4 regions of the Cytobacillus sp. Hz8 genome follow, and region 1 is predicted to be linked to each of the others. Evidence: riboswitches for the same ligand, from Rfam matches in the RefSeq annotation. Region 1 holds a riboswitch; each other region holds the start of a gene.
What was found. Region 1 has a riboswitch for cyclic di-GMP ahead of ACE38V_RS06285 (chemotaxis protein CheW). Riboswitches for the same ligand answer to the same signal wherever they lie in the genome.
Positions count from the first base shown of each region.

Region 2: linked by a shared signal. The riboswitch ahead of ACE38V_RS15970 (methyl-accepting chemotaxis protein) and the one ahead of ACE38V_RS06285 (chemotaxis protein CheW) in region 1 are both predicted to bind cyclic di-GMP.
Region 3: linked by a shared signal. The riboswitch ahead of ACE38V_RS21200 (EAL domain-containing protein) and the one ahead of ACE38V_RS06285 (chemotaxis protein CheW) in region 1 are both predicted to bind cyclic di-GMP.
Region 4: linked by a shared signal. The riboswitch ahead of ACE38V_RS21015 (DNA-binding protein) and the one ahead of ACE38V_RS06285 (chemotaxis protein CheW) in region 1 are both predicted to bind cyclic di-GMP.

Region 1 is NZ_JBHKFI010000003.1:251,541-255,794, forward strand. It holds gene ACE38V_RS06280 (chemotaxis protein CheW) at 1-427, opposite strand, end outside; gene ACE38V_RS06285 (chemotaxis protein CheW) at 759-2,777, opposite strand; cyclic di-GMP riboswitch class I at 3,083-3,168, opposite strand; gene ACE38V_RS06290 (EAL and HDOD domain-containing protein) at 3,504-4,254, shown strand, end outside.
Region 2 is NZ_JBHKFI010000014.1:6,592-10,845, reverse strand. It holds gene ACE38V_RS15970 (methyl-accepting chemotaxis protein) at 1-1,901, opposite strand, end outside; cyclic di-GMP riboswitch class I at 2,037-2,140, opposite strand; gene ACE38V_RS15965 (Lon protease family protein) at 2,385-4,254, opposite strand, start outside.
Region 3 is NZ_JBHKFI010000025.1:49,409-53,662, reverse strand. It holds gene ACE38V_RS21205 (helix-turn-helix domain-containing protein) at 128-475, shown strand; cyclic di-GMP riboswitch class I at 1,057-1,142, shown strand; gene ACE38V_RS21200 (EAL domain-containing protein) at 1,343-4,254, shown strand, end outside.
Region 4 is NZ_JBHKFI010000025.1:3,609-7,862, forward strand. It holds gene ACE38V_RS21005 (PTS sugar transporter subunit IIA) at 1-149, opposite strand, end outside; gene ACE38V_RS21010 (GntR family transcriptional regulator) at 163-906, opposite strand; gene ACE38V_RS21015 (DNA-binding protein) at 1,179-1,754, opposite strand; cyclic di-GMP riboswitch class I at 1,876-1,967, opposite strand; gene ACE38V_RS21020 (SRPBCC family protein) at 2,175-2,594, shown strand; gene ACE38V_RS21025 (ArsR/SmtB family transcription factor) at 2,595-2,918, shown strand; gene ACE38V_RS21030 (nucleobase:cation symporter-2 family protein) at 3,587-4,254, opposite strand, start outside.

The sequences.
Region 1 (4,254 bases):
ACAGTTTGACTTCACTTCCAACCTTCCCAATTCCCATTACATACTTATTTGAACCCTGATTTATTTCTGGCGGTAACACAATTTCCTCCGGTGCAATCGTCAAAACCTCTGAAACACTGTCAACTATGAGGCCGATTGATAATTCCTTCACATCGATAACGATAATACAAGTTCGATCATTATATTCTCTAAAATCCTTTTTAAATCGTAATCGAACATCCATAACTGGAATGATTTTCCCTCTTAGATTGATGATTCCACGAATATAATCTGGTACCTCTGGAACTTCGGTAATTTGCTGGATTCCAATAATTTCGGTAACGTGTTTGATATCGATACCATAAAATTCATTTTCCAAGACAAAGGTCAAAAACTTATCTACTTGATTGTCTTCCTCATATTCTTCATGTTGTAAAACATTTGACATGTTCTTCTCACCCTTCGTTAATTATCTAGTAGTACCTTTTATCCCACTCTTAACGGACAGTAAGACTCCCGCTTCAAGATTATGAGAATACGAAGAAGATAAGTGGGAGATCAACTGTCCGTAAAGGTCCGACGACGGACAGGAGGTCCTAGTCAGGCGAAGCCACAGGACGTGGCGTTATGAGCGCGATAAGTGAAATAAGATTTTTCTTTGGGCTTCAGCCCTTAGAAAAATCAATCAGGCTCTGCGTGTCTAACCATCAGTGGGGGATGGATGACAGACTCTAAAAGCGCGACGTCCTGTGCGTCGAAAACCCCCACTGATGGAAGTTTCACTTTATGAGTCCTGAAATATCAAGGATAAGGCTAATGCTACCATCACCAAGTAAGGTGCATCCTGTAATGCCTTTCACCTGACTTATTTTTTTTATATAATCTGGCAATGATTTAACAACGACCTGCTGTTGACCAAGAAGTTCATCTGCAAAAAGGCATACATACTTGCCTTCTTGTTCTGCCATAATCAAAACACCTTCGTCTAGGTTCGTTACATCTCCTCGAATACCGTAGCACTCATGTAATCGAAGAATAGGATAGCATTGTCCTCTAACCATAATCATCTCATTTCCCTCAGGGTCAGTGATGATATCCCCTTTTGCTGGACGGAACGATTCTTTAATGGCTGTTGTTGGCAAAGTATAACGTGACTTTCCTACTCTTATATTCATGCCGTCAATAATAGCAAGTGTAAGGGGAATTCGTATGATGATTGTGGTTCCTTTGTCAATCTCGCTATCTATTGTCACAGTACCGCCTACCGTCCCAATGTTTTTTGTGACGACATCCATTCCAACACCACGGCCACTGAATTCAGTGATTTGATCCTTTGTAGAGAATCCCGGTAAGAAGATAAGATTATAGATTTCCCGATCGCTCATTTCGCTTTCATTTTTATGAAGCAAATGATTCTCTTTTGCTCTATTGATGAGTTTTTCTTTATTTAGTCCCCGACCATCATCTCTCACAAAAATTAACACTTCATTTCCAGCATTTTTTGCCTTAAGTGTCAGTGTTCCTAACTTCGGTTTTCCTTTTTCCATTCTTTCTTTACAACTTTCAATCCCATGGTCAAGCGAGTTGCGAACAATGTGCATGAGCGGATCTGAGATGTGTTCAATAATATTTTTATCCACCTCAGTATCTTCACCAATGAGTTCTAACTGCACTTCCTTTTGAAGCTTTTTACTCATATCTCTTACGATGCGATTCATTTTTTGGAAAGTATTCGTTAATGGTACCATTCGTATTGACATTACTTTATCTTGGATTTCATCTGTAATCTTCTTTAAATGCCTTGCTGCTTTCGTAAATTGTTCTAGTTCAAGACCGACTAGATCAGGATTTTGAGTCACCATCGATTCTGCAATGACGAGCTCTCCTACTAAATCCATAAGTTCATCCAGTTTCAAAACATTAACGCTTAAAAAACTCGACTGATAGGCTGCATTCCTACCATTTCCCTTAATTGAACTATTTTTTTGGGGGGATTCGCCTACTGACATCTCTGATACAGGGCTCATTATAGTTTTATCTATTTCCTTTAATTCAAGAGACTGTACATAGGAAACTTGACTAAACAACTCTTCCATTTCCTCATATATCTTGTCTGTATGAATAAAAAGATGAAGTCCATTTTGGCGAATCAAATCGACAGTATCAAAATTTGTCTCCAAATCTTCTGGTGTAAATGTCAGTTCGTGAATTTCTTCCTTTAATTGGTGAATGATTTGGAATGCACGTACATCTTCCATTCCCCCACAATCCTCTAAGCGAACTGTAGCAACATACTCTTTTAATGCAGAAGAATTACTAGTTTGTTCTTTATCAATATTAGTGACATGAGTAGAATCCTGTTCGCTTAATTGATCATGATAAGCACTTCTTAATTTCAAACTTTTCAAAAAATTATTTGCTTGTTCTATTATCTGTGTAGAATCTCCGTCTACAGGGTCACAGTGCTTTACTTTCTCTATCTCAACCTTTATAAAATCCACTCCATCAAGCATGAGGTCCGTAAGCTGAGTATGATCCTCGATTCTCATCTTTTCCTCACGAAGAAGAGAAAATAAGTCCTCAAGTACATGAGCTAGTGATGCAATATTGTTAAACGACATCATACTGGATGAACCCTTAATCGTATGCATGATACGAAAAATATCATTTATCATTTCTGTTGAATATACGCCTGCCTCTTCGCACTTCAAAATCACTTCTTCAAGTTGTTCTAGCATCTGCGAAGATTCAAAAATATAAATCTCTAAAATAGAATCATCCACAAATTGATCCGACATATATCTCCCCTCCGATTCATGTTTTTTATTTCTCCTCAAGATATCGGATAATCAAGAGTAAAAGTATCATATCGTTAAATATTTCCAAGTCATTAAAGAAAAGCGCCAACTCCTTGCTAAGCGGCGTTGGCCTGGAGTTCTCCATCTGAGATAAGGAAACACGAAGAGCCGAAGACGATTCGATGTTGATTTATCGTAAGGCGGAGAGCGAAGGACACTAGGCGCTGGAGCTAGACAATTCTCTAAGTTCAAAGATATAAATTATGACACTAAAAATATGAATAGCCCTTTAAGAAACTTAGCTATTCGATAACCTGTCAACCATAGCAATATTTGCTTTAGGCACATGGCTTTGTGTCCTCAACTTTCGTCGAGTTTGTATCGTAACTTTTTGATTATATTAGTTGATTTTTTGAAAAGCTTACTAGAATTTGATTGAAATCCTCATTTGTTAGGATGTAGGTAAATGGATCTATTCCACATGACAAAAGTCTCATTAGCAGAATGATATAATTATCATATATTTATTCCTAATATTAACTTTAATGTTGAATATGTCTAATATGATTAATAACTTTCACCCACCGTCTAGTACCACTGATGTATACTTATTGTTCCAAATGAAACAAGATTTGCACCAATTAGTGCATACTTGCAAACTTGAATTTTTATTAGAACTATTTTACTATATATTTTTTTACCTAGATTTAATCGGAGGTTATAAAAATGGAGGTTTTTGTGGCAAAACAACCGATTTTCACAAAGAATCAAGAACTTTTTGCTTATGAATTACTGTATCGGAGCAATCGAGTAAATACATTTCCCGAAATCAATGGCGATGAGGCCACAACAGAAGTCATTATTAATAGTTTTTTAAATATTGGTATTGATGAACTTATGAATAGTAAGCCATGTTTTATTAATTTTACTGAGAAATTGCTTCAATTAAAACTTCCAACTTATTTCAGACCACATGAGATTGTTGTAGAAATTTTAGAGACAGTTGAGTTCAATCAGGAGATTTTAGATATATGTAAAGAACTAAAGGAATTAGGATATCGAATTGCTCTTGATGATTTTATCTTGAATAAAAACAATCCATTTTCCTATCAAATAATACAATTTGCCGATATTATTAAGGTTGATTTTATGCAAACTACAGAAGAAATGAGGCGACCTATAGAAGAACTAGGTTTAAAATCAAATATTAAATTACTCGCTGAAAAAATAGAAACTGAGTATGAATTTATTGCTGCGAAAAATAGAGGCTACGACTATTTCCAAGGTTATTTTTTTTCAAAACCCATCATATTGGCTACACATGATATACCTAGTTATTTTCATTCTTATTTTGAAATTCTAACTCATTTATCACAAGACGAGCCAAATATCGATCTTATTACCCAATTAATAGAACAAAATTTATCATTATCGTACAAACTTCTTAAGTTAGTTAATTCACAGGCATTCCGTCCAA
Region 2 (4,254 bases), on a different contig from region 1:
TCAATGGAAGCTAATTGCTCCTCAGAAGCTGCCACTACATTTTGTGAGCCAGCCGATGCATCCTTAGCGATGGAAGCTAGTTGCTCAATTGTCGCTGTAACTTGTTGTGTATTGGCTGATATTTGTTCAGAGGTGGCTGATACTTCTTGGATTTGTGCACCAACATAGGCTATAGCCTTTGTAATTTGTTGAAAAGCTTCACCTGTCTGATCAATAATATTTCTCCCTGACGTTACTTCCCTAACACTTCCAAGCATCTCGTTATTAGCCATTTCCGTATCATTTTTAATTCCATTGATTAATGTAACAATTTGTGCTGCTGAGTCACGAGATTGTTCCGCTAATTTTCTAACCTCATCTGCTACCACAGCAAATCCCTTTCCATGCTCACCAGCCCTAGCTGCTTCAATCGCAGCATTTAAAGCTAGCAGATTGGTTTGATCAGCAATACTTGTGATGACTTCAATGATTTTACTGATTTCTTGAGATCGTTCAATTAATTGGAAAATGGCCGCCGTTGTGTTTTCAGTTGCTAAACTAATAGACTCCATTTGAAGCATGGCTTTTTGGATCAATTCATTTCCTTGCTCAGATAATGCAGTCGTTTTCTCTGCTGAATCTCTAACTGATGAAGAGGATTCAGCGATTCTTTGCATTCCTTGGGAAACCTCCTCCATCGCCAAAGAGCTCTCTTCTGAACTAATCACTTGACTCTCTGCTCCTTCAGCAACTGTTTGTATATCAGAAGCAATCTGATTGGTGGCTTGAGTGGTTTGTTCCGTTGTAGCATATAGCTCCTCAGATGCAGCCGCCACTTGTCCAGCACTGCTATTAATTTCCGTAATCAAATGGCGAAGATTTTCTGACATCTCATTGAAGGCACCTGCAAGTTCGCCAATCTCATCATTTGTTTCAATCTTAATTTCGTCTGTTAAGTCGCCGCCGCTTATCGCTAATGCCTGATGTTTTAATTTTTTCAACGGAGAGATAATAGATTTTGTGATTAGATAAATAGCTATTGCCCCAATGATCAGCGCAATGGCCATAATGAGAATGGTATGGTTAAGAATAGGTGAAGCTTTTTGGCTTACTTCAGAAGAATCAATCATTCCTCCAATTTTCCACCCCGTTAATGAATTGGTCTTAAAGCTCATGATTTTGTCGAAGCGTTTTTTATCTGTATAATTAAAATGTCCTGTTTCTTGCTTAAACATTTTATCAACATAGTTTTCTTTTGCTTCGCTTCCACCTTTCTGCGTTGGGTGAGAAACATATTTTTTATCTACATCAATTAAAAACGCGAAACCATGGTTACCGATTTTTACTTGATTCGTTAATTTTTGAATATAACCTAAAGAGATATCGACTGCAACAACCCCTGAACCATCCTTTGTAGATTGCGAAAGGGTTAACACCATTTTTCCTGTGTTTGCATCTGCATAGGGGGACGAGATAACAATTTCCCCTTTTTTTGCCATTGCTGCACGGTACCAATCTCTCACTCTTGGATCATACCCTGCTTTAGTTTCCATTTCAGGTTTTCGGATAAATTGGCCTGTTTCAGTACCAACATAAATCATCTCGACTTCAGGGTGCAGCTTCGTATATTGCTCAAAGGTTGTGGTTAATTCTTGCAAACTCTCTTTTTGATAAGTTTGGCTTGTAATTTTTTGAGCAAAATACCCGACATCATTCATTTTTGGCTGAATGGTATTATCAATGGTTGAATTTAGCAAACTTAAACTTTCTCCAAATCCATTAAGCATTTCCTCTTGAATAGCATCCTTTGCCGATAAAAAGGAAAGATATCCAATCGAAATTGTAGGAACTATTAAAATTATAGCAAAGGACAAAATCAATTTCGTCTTCATATGCTTAAAATATCTTAAGATGTTTTTCATTATTTCAACTTACCTTTCTTTTTGTATATTTTTATTTTTAAAACTGGTTAATCCCTATTAATCCTCTCCTTTACCCAATGATTGAGCAATTTTCCCATAAAAAAACTATTCTACACAAGATAAAATAGCCAAATAATTGGCAACCGGGCGATCTTAGTTCTTTGAGCTCTTGTGTCCCATAAACCGTAGACCCTTGGCTCCTGAGTCCTATCCTTTCGAATAGTTTGCCTTTATACATTTGTTTTCCAATGAATCTTAATGCTAAATTTGTCGAAAAATGCCGACTAAGATTTTATCATATCCACTTTTGGTATTTTATTCAAGCAATTTATTATTCATTTCACATTTTTGTAATAAGAAAACCTTGCTAGGATTTTATCCCAACAAGGTTTTCGCAAATTATATAAATAATGAATGATCTTATCTATTTTTGCAACTCTCTCCATTTCCTTATTGCTTCAAGACTCTTTTTTACCTTAGATATTAGTTCTTAAGTTTGTTAGCCATTTCAAACATTTTCGTAAATCGATTTTCTACTTTCGCAAAAATGGTTCCCTCTGGATATTGCCCTTTTTCATTTCGAATATTGCCAGCATCTACGCCAGTCAATATTTCAATACCTTCTGCAATATGACTAACTGCCCAAATATGGAAGTGCCCTTCTTTAATCGCTTCGACTACTTCCGTTTCCAGCATCAAATTTTGGATATTTTGCTTTGGAATTATAACACCTTGTTTGCCAGTCAAAGCACGACTTTTACAAATATGGTAAAAACCCTCGATTTTTTCATTTACTCCACCAATTGGCTGAATTTCTCCCCATTGATTAACGGAACCTGTTACGGCAATCCCTTGGTAAATCGGGACTTCTGCTAAGGAAGAGAGCAACACATATAATTCTGTGCTTGAAGCGCTGTCACCATCAATGGAATTATAGGTTTGTTCAAAGGTAATGCTTGCTGATAATGGAATTGGCCGGTTTTTCGCAAATTCTCCAGAGAGGAACCCTGTTAAAATCATCATGCCTTTATTATGAATTTGCCCGCTGAGCATCGCTTCTCGTTCAATATTCATAATTCCGTTTTTACCGACATAGGTTTGTGCGGTGATCTTCGTTGGAATTCCAAATATAGAATCTCTGGTTCCCATTACAGCTAAGCCATTGATTTGTCCAATCCGATATCCATCGGTTTCTAACATGATTGTGCCGTTTCGAATCATTTCTCGATATTGCTCTACGATATGATTGGATCGATGTGCTTTTTCTGAAAGAGCTTTTTCGACATGCCGATCATCTACAACGGATTCATGCTCTAGTTTCGCCCAATAACTTGATTCCACCAAAACCTTTGTTATCTCTTGAAAATCTGTAGAAAGTTTAGATTGCTCCTCTACTAACCGGGATCCATAATCAATAACTTTTGCAATGGCGCGACGATGGAAGGGAAGAAGCCCCTCCTTATCCACATAATTTTTGACAAAGCGTGCTAATTTCCAGCTATTTTCTTGATCCTTTTTCATGATTGCCACAAATTCTACTTTTACCTTGAAAAGCTTATGAAAATCTTCATCATATGCAGAAAGAAAATCGTATAAATAGTAAGAACCAATAATTATCACTTTAAGATTTAACGGAATCGGCTCTGGTCTATTCCCATTAGAGGGAATAACACCATTCATCTCATTCAAATTTTCAATTTGAATACTTCCTGTTTGCAAAGCCATTTTTAACCGCATCCATACTTGCGGCTGCTGCAACAATTCTGTCGCTTGGAGAATTAAATATCCCCCATTTGCCAAATGAAGGGCTCCAGGTTTAATTAAAGTAAAATTCGTAGTCCAGCTGCCAAGCGAACCTTGATATTCAACCTTGCCAAATAAATTATAATAAGTCGGATTCGTTTCATAGATCACGGGAGCCCCTGCGAGATTTTTATTGTTCACAAATAAATTCACCGTGTATCGATGATGAAAATGTTCATTGGAACCACCCATAAGCGCCTTCATGATATTCTCTTGACCATTATTATTCGTATCTAGAAAAAAGGTATAATGCGATACGACATCATGAAAATAGGATTCTAAATACTCGATTACCTTTTTGTTTTCTTGATACTTATCGCGAAAAGGACTAAAAAGATCCTTAATCGAATTAGCCGCAACCTCCATCATAAATTGATTGACCTTTTTCTTAAGCAGTTCTTCGATTTTTAAAGATTGATAGACGGTCTCATCAATTTTTTGGCCTACTATCTTTTCACAATTCTTCATCATTTCCTTATCCGTCTCAGATAATTTTTCAAACTCCTCTACAGCAAGTGGTCTACCATTAAAGAGCGGGACAAGTTCAATC
Region 3 (4,254 bases), on a different contig from region 1:
TTTGTTTTTGAAATAGTCCCGTATTCCTACTCCATAATAATCCATTATTGGAAACCAGTCAATGGTTTTTGTTTAAAATAAGAAACTTCGGCTTAATAGAAAAATGTGTAAGGAAATGTTGTTGCCTATGAGACATATTCGGAAAGATATTGGAGATAGAGTGAAAGAAAGAATGAATGAACTGGGGTTAAAGCAGAAGGACTTGGTTTCAATAAGCGGCTTATCTAAAAGTACAGTCAGTAAAATTGTGAACGGAGAGACGAACCCCTCAGCTGAGATTCTATTATCCTTAAGTGAATCTCTTCATGTAACAGTCGATTGGATTGTTAAAGGTGATACAAATGAAGCTTTCAAACAGGAACAAAAATTATTTCATTCTAGTTGGGATCTAACGGAATTAAATCTTAAATTAAGCCAGAGTGAAAAAGAATTTATTTTGGAGTATGTAAATTTTAGTATTGCAAGAAAAAATTAATGGATAATAACTTATAAGAGGCAAGAAAGCGAAAATGGAGGCCTATTTTCTCGAACATGAAATCGAATTTTGGAAACAACCAATTGCATAACATTAAATTGATGAATTTCGTTTCGATTTTACATATTATTTTCAATCGTTTTAAGAGTACATTCTTTGATTTCGTAAAATAGTATGGGAAATGTGGTTCGATTGGGTTGAATAATGTTGTCATTTTAATAGTAGGGGAGAGGTTACCAGCCTCTCTCCTATTTTTTTGCGAGGAAGAATGGCATGGGCTAGACAAAGCCACTGCAGTCGAACCCATTTTTGGTTGTTTCACCATAGAGGTAGGGGATACCAATTAAGCTTTTAGCAATGGAAACGACTTCGCTTACCGAATAATCTCCATTATTATCGTTTATGTGAGCTGTTCCGGCCTTTCCTGCTGTTACAGGGGATGTTAATAATGTTATTTAATCCTGACGTATATATGTAGCTTGTTCAGCTCTATGGTTCGTCTTTTCAAATAATAATTTTTATCAAAGGGGACCGTCATTTTCTTTTAAATAATATTGAAATATAGTAAAATTTGACTAGGAAAATGAAAAAGGCAAACTTATGGAAACGTAAGGACGCAAAGCTTCGAGTCTAATGTCTTTATGACGATGATAGTCGGGCCGCCATATTCAAACATGAGGATCGAATAATATGTTATGATTCTTGGCACTCTCAGAAAAGAGTGCTTTTTTAATTTCTTTGGGGAAATGGCGGATTTGCGATGAATCTATTAGAGACAATTTGATAAGAAACATCTCGTATTAAAAACACAGATGTGCTGGAAACCTTTTTCATATTTAATCAAATTTTTATGGGAAGGAAGAAAGTATGGAATTCTTAGACAAGTTTTTTAAAAATCAGTCTCTGCAAGCCAATGATTCAGGTATCTTCAGAGCATTATTTATTCGTAATCCTCAGCCTATTTTTGTATTTAATTTAGACAAGCAGATTATTTCAATTAATCAAAAGCTGAAGGAGCTGCTTGGATACAGTTTGAATGACGTAGTGCGTTTAAAAAACAAATGGTTCCCGGATGGAGATTCCGATCTTTTTCAGTATCATTTTCATAATGCGCTAAACGGAATTCCCACCGTGTTTGAATCTACCCTTTTACACAAAAATGGCCAGTCATTTCCTGTTGAACTATCACTCATTCCTAGCATGAAAGAGGATGAAACGGAGGTTGTTTTTGCTGTATGTCAAGATCAAACAACTTTAAAAGATTATGAGAATAAGCTTGGAAGGGTGTTTAACAGCTTAGAACAGGCAGAAAGAATTTCAAGCATTGGCAGCTTTGAATACGATGTGGCGAGTCAGCAGGCAATTTGGTCCAAGCAGGTTTACGACATTTTTGGAATTAATGATTCAAATTTTGTTCCCAAGCTTGATACGGTCCGGAGCTTTGTCCATCCTCAAGATGTAGAGAAGTATGACATGGGATTGAAACAATTGGTTGAATCCCATCATAATTATCATTTGGAGCACCGAATAATTCGTATGGATGGAGAAGAGAGGATGATTTTAATATGCTTTGATGCTCTGTTTGACGAAGTGGGACAAGTGGCTAAAGTGATCGGAGTGATTCAGGATATCACTGAAAAGAAAGAAATGGAGAACCGATTAGCTGAAAGCAGGGAGCAGTTTTTGTCCGTTGCTAATCATCTTCATGCAGGCATTTGGTCTATTGATCGCAGGGATTCTCACTTTACTTTTTATTCTAAAGGAGTTCAAGAGATTATTGGTGTTTCTCCCAGTATTCTAAATGAAAATCCTGCTCAATTGATTGAGATGGTTCACCCCAAGGATCGGTCAATTATTGAGGAGGGGAGAAAGAAATTAAAGGATGGGGAAGAGATCAATCAACAATTACGGATCATCGATAAGAATGGAAGGACAAAATGGATTTCTTTACAAACGATACCATATCTTGATGATGACAGAAATCTTATCCGCATGGATGGAATCGTTCAGGATATTACAAGAGAAAAAGAGAGTGTTGAAGTCTACACGAATTTAGTTGATTATGATTATTTAACAAGGCTACCAAATAGAAATTATTTTTATCAGATTTTAGATCAACGAATTAATCAATCAAAAAAAGACCATAAATCTTTTGCGGTATTTTATTTAGATTTAGATCGGTTCAATTATATTAATGACACACTTGGCGGGGAAATTGGGGATCGATTGCTTATATCTTTTTCGAAGCGTTTAAATCAGCTTTTAGACAAAAGAAGCTTCCTTGCGCGAATTGCAGGAGATGAGTTTGTGATTTGCATCGAAGCCAATCACCAGGTGGAGGAAACACTCGAGGTGGCGAGAAAGATTATCAAAGAGATGGAACTCCCATTTTTTGTCGATGAGTATGAGCTGTTTACTACAGTAAGTATTGGAATTAGCTCCTATCCAATTGATGGAACGGATTCCTATACTCTTTTAAAAAAGGCAATCCAAGCTTTAAAGAAGGTGAAAGAATTGGGCCGCAATGATTGGCAAGTCTTCTCCTCTTCTATGAGCATTGAATCCTTCCGGTTATTTCAATTGGAAAGGGATATGCGCAAGGCTATTTTCAACCATGAATTTTATATTGAATATCAGCCAAAGGTCGATACGAGATCAGGAAGGATTGAAGGGGCAGAGGCTCTTATTCGTTGGGAGCACCCAGATTGGGGGATTGTTTCGCCGAATGAATTTATTCCATTAGCTGAAGAAAATGGGATGGTTTTTAAAATGGGCGATTTAGTGCTGCAGAAGGTATGCCTCCTGCTAAAAGCCTGGAAGGAAGAAGGGGTTCCAGTTGTTCCTATCTCTGTTAATCTATCACCGAAACGCCTATTGAAAGTAAATTTTGTTGAGGACGTTCAAGAAATCATAAAATCGGCTGGCATTGATCCAAGTTTAATAGAATTCGAATTGACGGAGTATGCGTTTATAAAAAACTTAGAGTCTACGAAGTCAATTATTTCAAGATTAAAGGAGTTTGGGGTGAAATTTGCTTTGGATGATTTCGGAACGGGCTATTCTTCCTTATCGTATTTAATGAAGCTTGATATTGATACGCTGAAAATAGATAAATCATTTATTGATGGGATTGGGCTAAATACTAAGAATGAAGGCATCATTAAAAGCGCATTATTTTTATCGAAGGAATTGAATATGAAGGTTGTTGCGGAAGGGGTTGAGAATCAGCAACAGCTAAACTTTCTTCTTCAACAGGAATGTGCGCAGATTCAAGGGTATATTTTTAGCAAACCGGTAAAGGCAGATCAATTTAAGAAATTCCTGCGAAAAGGAATCATCCAGGCGCTGCCAACGAAAAGATCCACACATTCAGTAGAAAATCGGCGGAAATATTATCGCTTAGGGTTTGTTTTCCCATTAAGCGCGGATATGATCGTCATTAAATTCAAAAACAAGAATCTTCAATTAGGGAAGTCTAAGTCTCTTATTGAAGATATTAGTCTCGGAGGCTTGAAATATCTCTCAAGTATCAATTTGCCTATCCAACATGATCTTATATTGCAATTTACCACCACTATTTTAGATAAAGAAATGAGTTTTATAGGGAGAAATGTGTGGAAGGAAGAAGTCGATGGACTATTCCAATATGGTTTTAAATTCAGTATGAGCGTAAGTGAGAAAAACCAATTCGCAGCTATATTAAATCAATTAACCCTTCAACTAAGATCCAACTCAATCTTACCAAGCTGCAGCTTCTTCCAAGGTTCTAAAAAAGAGTA
Region 4 (4,254 bases), on a different contig from region 1:
AGTTCTTCATATTGACATACAACATCCTCCAAGCCCATGCTCTCAGTAAAAGCAATAGGATGGATTTTTTCCGTTAGACCAGTAATCATTTGACAGCTATTTCTTGCTTCAATCGCATACCGGCCATGGGAGGCTATAATAAACTGCATATTTTTGCTCCTTTTATTGCTTTTTCTTTTCGATTTCAATGAAGTAGTAATTATGACGAACATAACTATCAACATATTCAAAAGGGGTATGATCAGCAACAAACGTGATGCGTTCAATTCGGTAGACTGGACTATTTTCAAGTTGTAATTTTCCACTGATATTCTCTGACACAGGGAATTTGACCTTAATTGTCTCTTTCATAGCTTCATTTAGAATATTGACCCCACAAATTTCATTGATTCTTTCTGATAGCGATGAAAATTTTTCATAATTTGAAAGGTCTACATTCATTAACCAATCCTTTGAAATGTAGTTATTTTGGATTGCCCAAGGTATGTCATCAACATAACGAATCCTTTCAAAGTGAATAATTTCCTGATCCGATGAAATTTGGAGCTTTTTAGCAATTCGCTCATCTCTTATTTCATTAATAGAAATAACCTCGGTCCTCTCATCACATAGCTTATCCTTAGAATTAAAACTCCTCGATTCATTATTAGGGAAATGGGAATACTCGTTAAAAATCACTTCTTTATTCAGGATTGATTTACTAACATAGGTGCCCTTCCCTTGAATCCGGTTTACCATACCATCTCTCACTAATTCCTGTAATGCACGGACAACTGTCGTATTACTGACATTGTACTTTTGCTTCAACTCCCCTTCCGAATAAATTTTTTCTCCTGGTTTAAAAACACCTTTGTTGATTTGTTCCTTTATATCGTTGATGATTATGAGGTATTTGGGAACACTCATTTTTTCACTCCTTAACGAATTTATTAGCCTTTTTATGTTATAACTATAACGTCATAACCGGTTAACACGTTAAGTTATAGCTTTAAGATAACTAATTTTTTTGACTATTGCAAGCGCTTTTTTTCTAAAAATATTGACATAAAAGTGACAGACACCATTCAATAAATTAGATCGGTGCCTGCCACTTTTTTTCATATGTTTTTTTTATTTCCGAAATATGTATCTTATTTATAAATCATAATTTTTATCTTCTCGTTCCCTAGTATTAAGAATTAATTTGAAATTCTTTTGATTCTACGCGCAATACTAATTGCGCTTCGATTCATTGCTTCTCCAATTTCAGCATAAGTTAAGCCCCTATTCCGCAAACATATAATCTGCTTTTCATCTTTAAGGGTCCAAGTCTTATAAGGCCGCTTTTTAACAATTTGATTCTGTATTTCTTTTTCCCTTTCAACTGCAACCCAATCAGGCTCAGGCAGTAAGGTGTATGATTCAATTTTCGAAAACTGGACTTTATCTTTATGCTGTTCAGCCCAATCCCAAAAATATGCTGTTTCGATAAAATAAAAACACTTTGACTTTCTAGTCACTTTTTTCACACATAGCAACCCATGCCGTTCAATCCATCCTTTGATAATCGTCCTATCTATATTCAAACAGGTAGCTAACTCTCCAATTGTTAGCAATCCTGTTTGTGCTTTCGTATTAGATATTCCTAAACGATTCATCTTAATCCTTACTGACTCATAGGAACGATTCATATTTTTAGCGATTGTTGTTAGTTTATGCATTCCTATGTATTCCTTTAAATAATCAATTTCCTCACTGTTCCACGCCTTTTTCAATCTAGCCAATCCTTTCGTTAATAAAATTCAAAAGAAATGATTTGTCACAACATGGGCACAATAAAAAAGGCCATTCTAATAGAATAGAATAGCCAAATTGAAGTATAATCGATTTACTCATCATGGTAACCTGGCGATCATAGTTTCAAGTAAATACCTTAGACCCACGAGCTTTGCGTCCTATCCTTTCGGAATAGTTTGCCTTTATCATTTATTCAATCTTTAAACATAAGTAATGTTAACCTTTTTTTTTACAAAATTCAACAAATTACAGCAAAATTAGGACATATCGACCATTTTTTTACAAAATAATGGTTCTATTTAACGGGATTTTATTTGACATATAAACAAATGGTGTTATATGATACCAAAAGTAACACCAAATAGTTTCATTTTACCTCACAATAAAGGAGATTATCTATGGAAACTGTACAAGATATTAAACAAACAATCGTCTTAGAAGCACCCATTCAAAAAGTATGGAACACGGTTTCCACTTCTAAGGCAATCGAGTCATGGTTCATGCCGAATGATTTTGTGGCAACGGAAGGATACGAATTTCATATTCAATCCCCTTTTGGTCCATCTCCATGTAAGGTATTAGAAATCGATGAACCAAACAAGCTTTCCTTTTCATGGGATACAGATGGCTGGGTTGTTTCATTCTTATTAAAAGATCTAGGAGATAAAACGGAATTTACCGTAATTCATGGTGGCTGGAAAGAACCAGATGCCATGATTCCAAAGGCTAACCTCAAAACGATTGATGTTCGCAATAATATGAATGGCGGTTGGGAGAAGATTGTTCATGTTGCACTGCGAAAGGTTGTGGAAGGATAAGTGTCAGCCATCAAGCATGATGTGTTTCAAGCGATTGCTGACCCCACTCGCAGGGAAGTTCTCCAGCTGCTTTCTCAAAAAGCATTACCGATATCCGAAATCACTTCTCATTTTTCTATGAGCCGTACCGCCATTGTCAAGCATCTGCAAATTCTTTCAGAGGCTGAATTGGTAAAAGGCCAAAAAGTAGGGCGGGAAAAGATTTATCTACTTCATCCCGAACCGTTAACGGAACTGAAGCAATGGCTTTCCTACTACGAGCAATTTTGGAATAATAAATTGTCCATGCTTAAACATATTGTGGAGAATGATGATGGAAAATGAGTGTAGTGAAATTGGATAGGTTAGAGGAGTGATGAATCATCACTCCTCTTTTTTTAAGCTCTTTTCGTATACTTTGTTGCTCTTGAATAAATTAGGTTAGAGTCTCCTTCAGACACCGCTGGATAAATTGACAGATTCGGGAGCCTATTCATCTGAGCATAGATATGGGAATTGTAAGCTAATTGAGCTTAGGATTGGTGACCTGAAAAATAATGTTGCCTCCTTTTCGCGAGTAAATTCGATTTTTCGCAAACAGCCTAAATTTTTCGCGAGCATTTCATGAATATCGCGAGCATTTTTTCGAAATCGCGAATAAACTTTGGATTTCGCGAATAAAATTCGATTTTCGCGAATAATCAGATCCACGCCTTCTATTTAGATAAATAGCAACACCATTGAATCCGAAAGTGCTGCCAAAGCAGTCCAGTCTAAGTTAGATGCTTCAAAAGAGTTTGAAATATTGTTTCAAAAAACAACAATCTTTAAGAAAACAGCGTTTTTTTAAATTGCATAATTGTGGAGAAAACGGTTTTATCAATCGTAACTTTTCCGCTCTCAACTTTTTCAAAAAACATACACATTTCCCCACTAAAACCTTTCCTAACAAAAAAAGAGACCCTCCTAGATTAGGAGAGTCCCCAACGTGCGCGTACCCTTTATTCAACTGATCAAGAAACCCGCTGTCCCTTTACCGCAACGGAATTTCCTTGTTTATTGGTTTTAAAAACATTGAAAATAACATTTAAAACGATAGCGGTTAGGCTGCCGGCAACGATTCCGTTATCTGTTAGGATGCGGATGCTTGCAGGCATTCCGTGGAATAAGTCAGGGACGACGGTGACGCCAAGGCCCATGCCGACGGAGCAAGCAATGATTAATAGATTTTCTTGTGATGAGAAATCAACTTGACTAAGCATTTTGATTCCGTAGGCGACAACCATGCCGAACATGGCGACCATCGCTCCACCCAGAACAGAGGATGGAATAACAGTTGTGAGAGCGCCAATTTTTGGAATAAATCCTAGTAAAATGAGGATTCCACCCATCGTGTAGATGACGCTCTTTGCTTTAACGCCCGTCAATTGCAGAAGTCCGACGTTTTGTGAATAGGTTGTGTACGGAAAGGAATTAAAGAGTGCTCCGAAAATGCTAGCAAGACCCTCTGCACGATAGCCGTTTGCTAAGTCCTTCTCATTGACTTCTTTTTCACAAATATCTCCTAAGGCAAAATACACACCGGTAGATTCTACTAAGCTAACTAATGCCACAAGAACCATTGTGATAATGGGGGTGATTTCGAATGTTGGTGTCCCGAAATAGAATGGTCTTACCATAT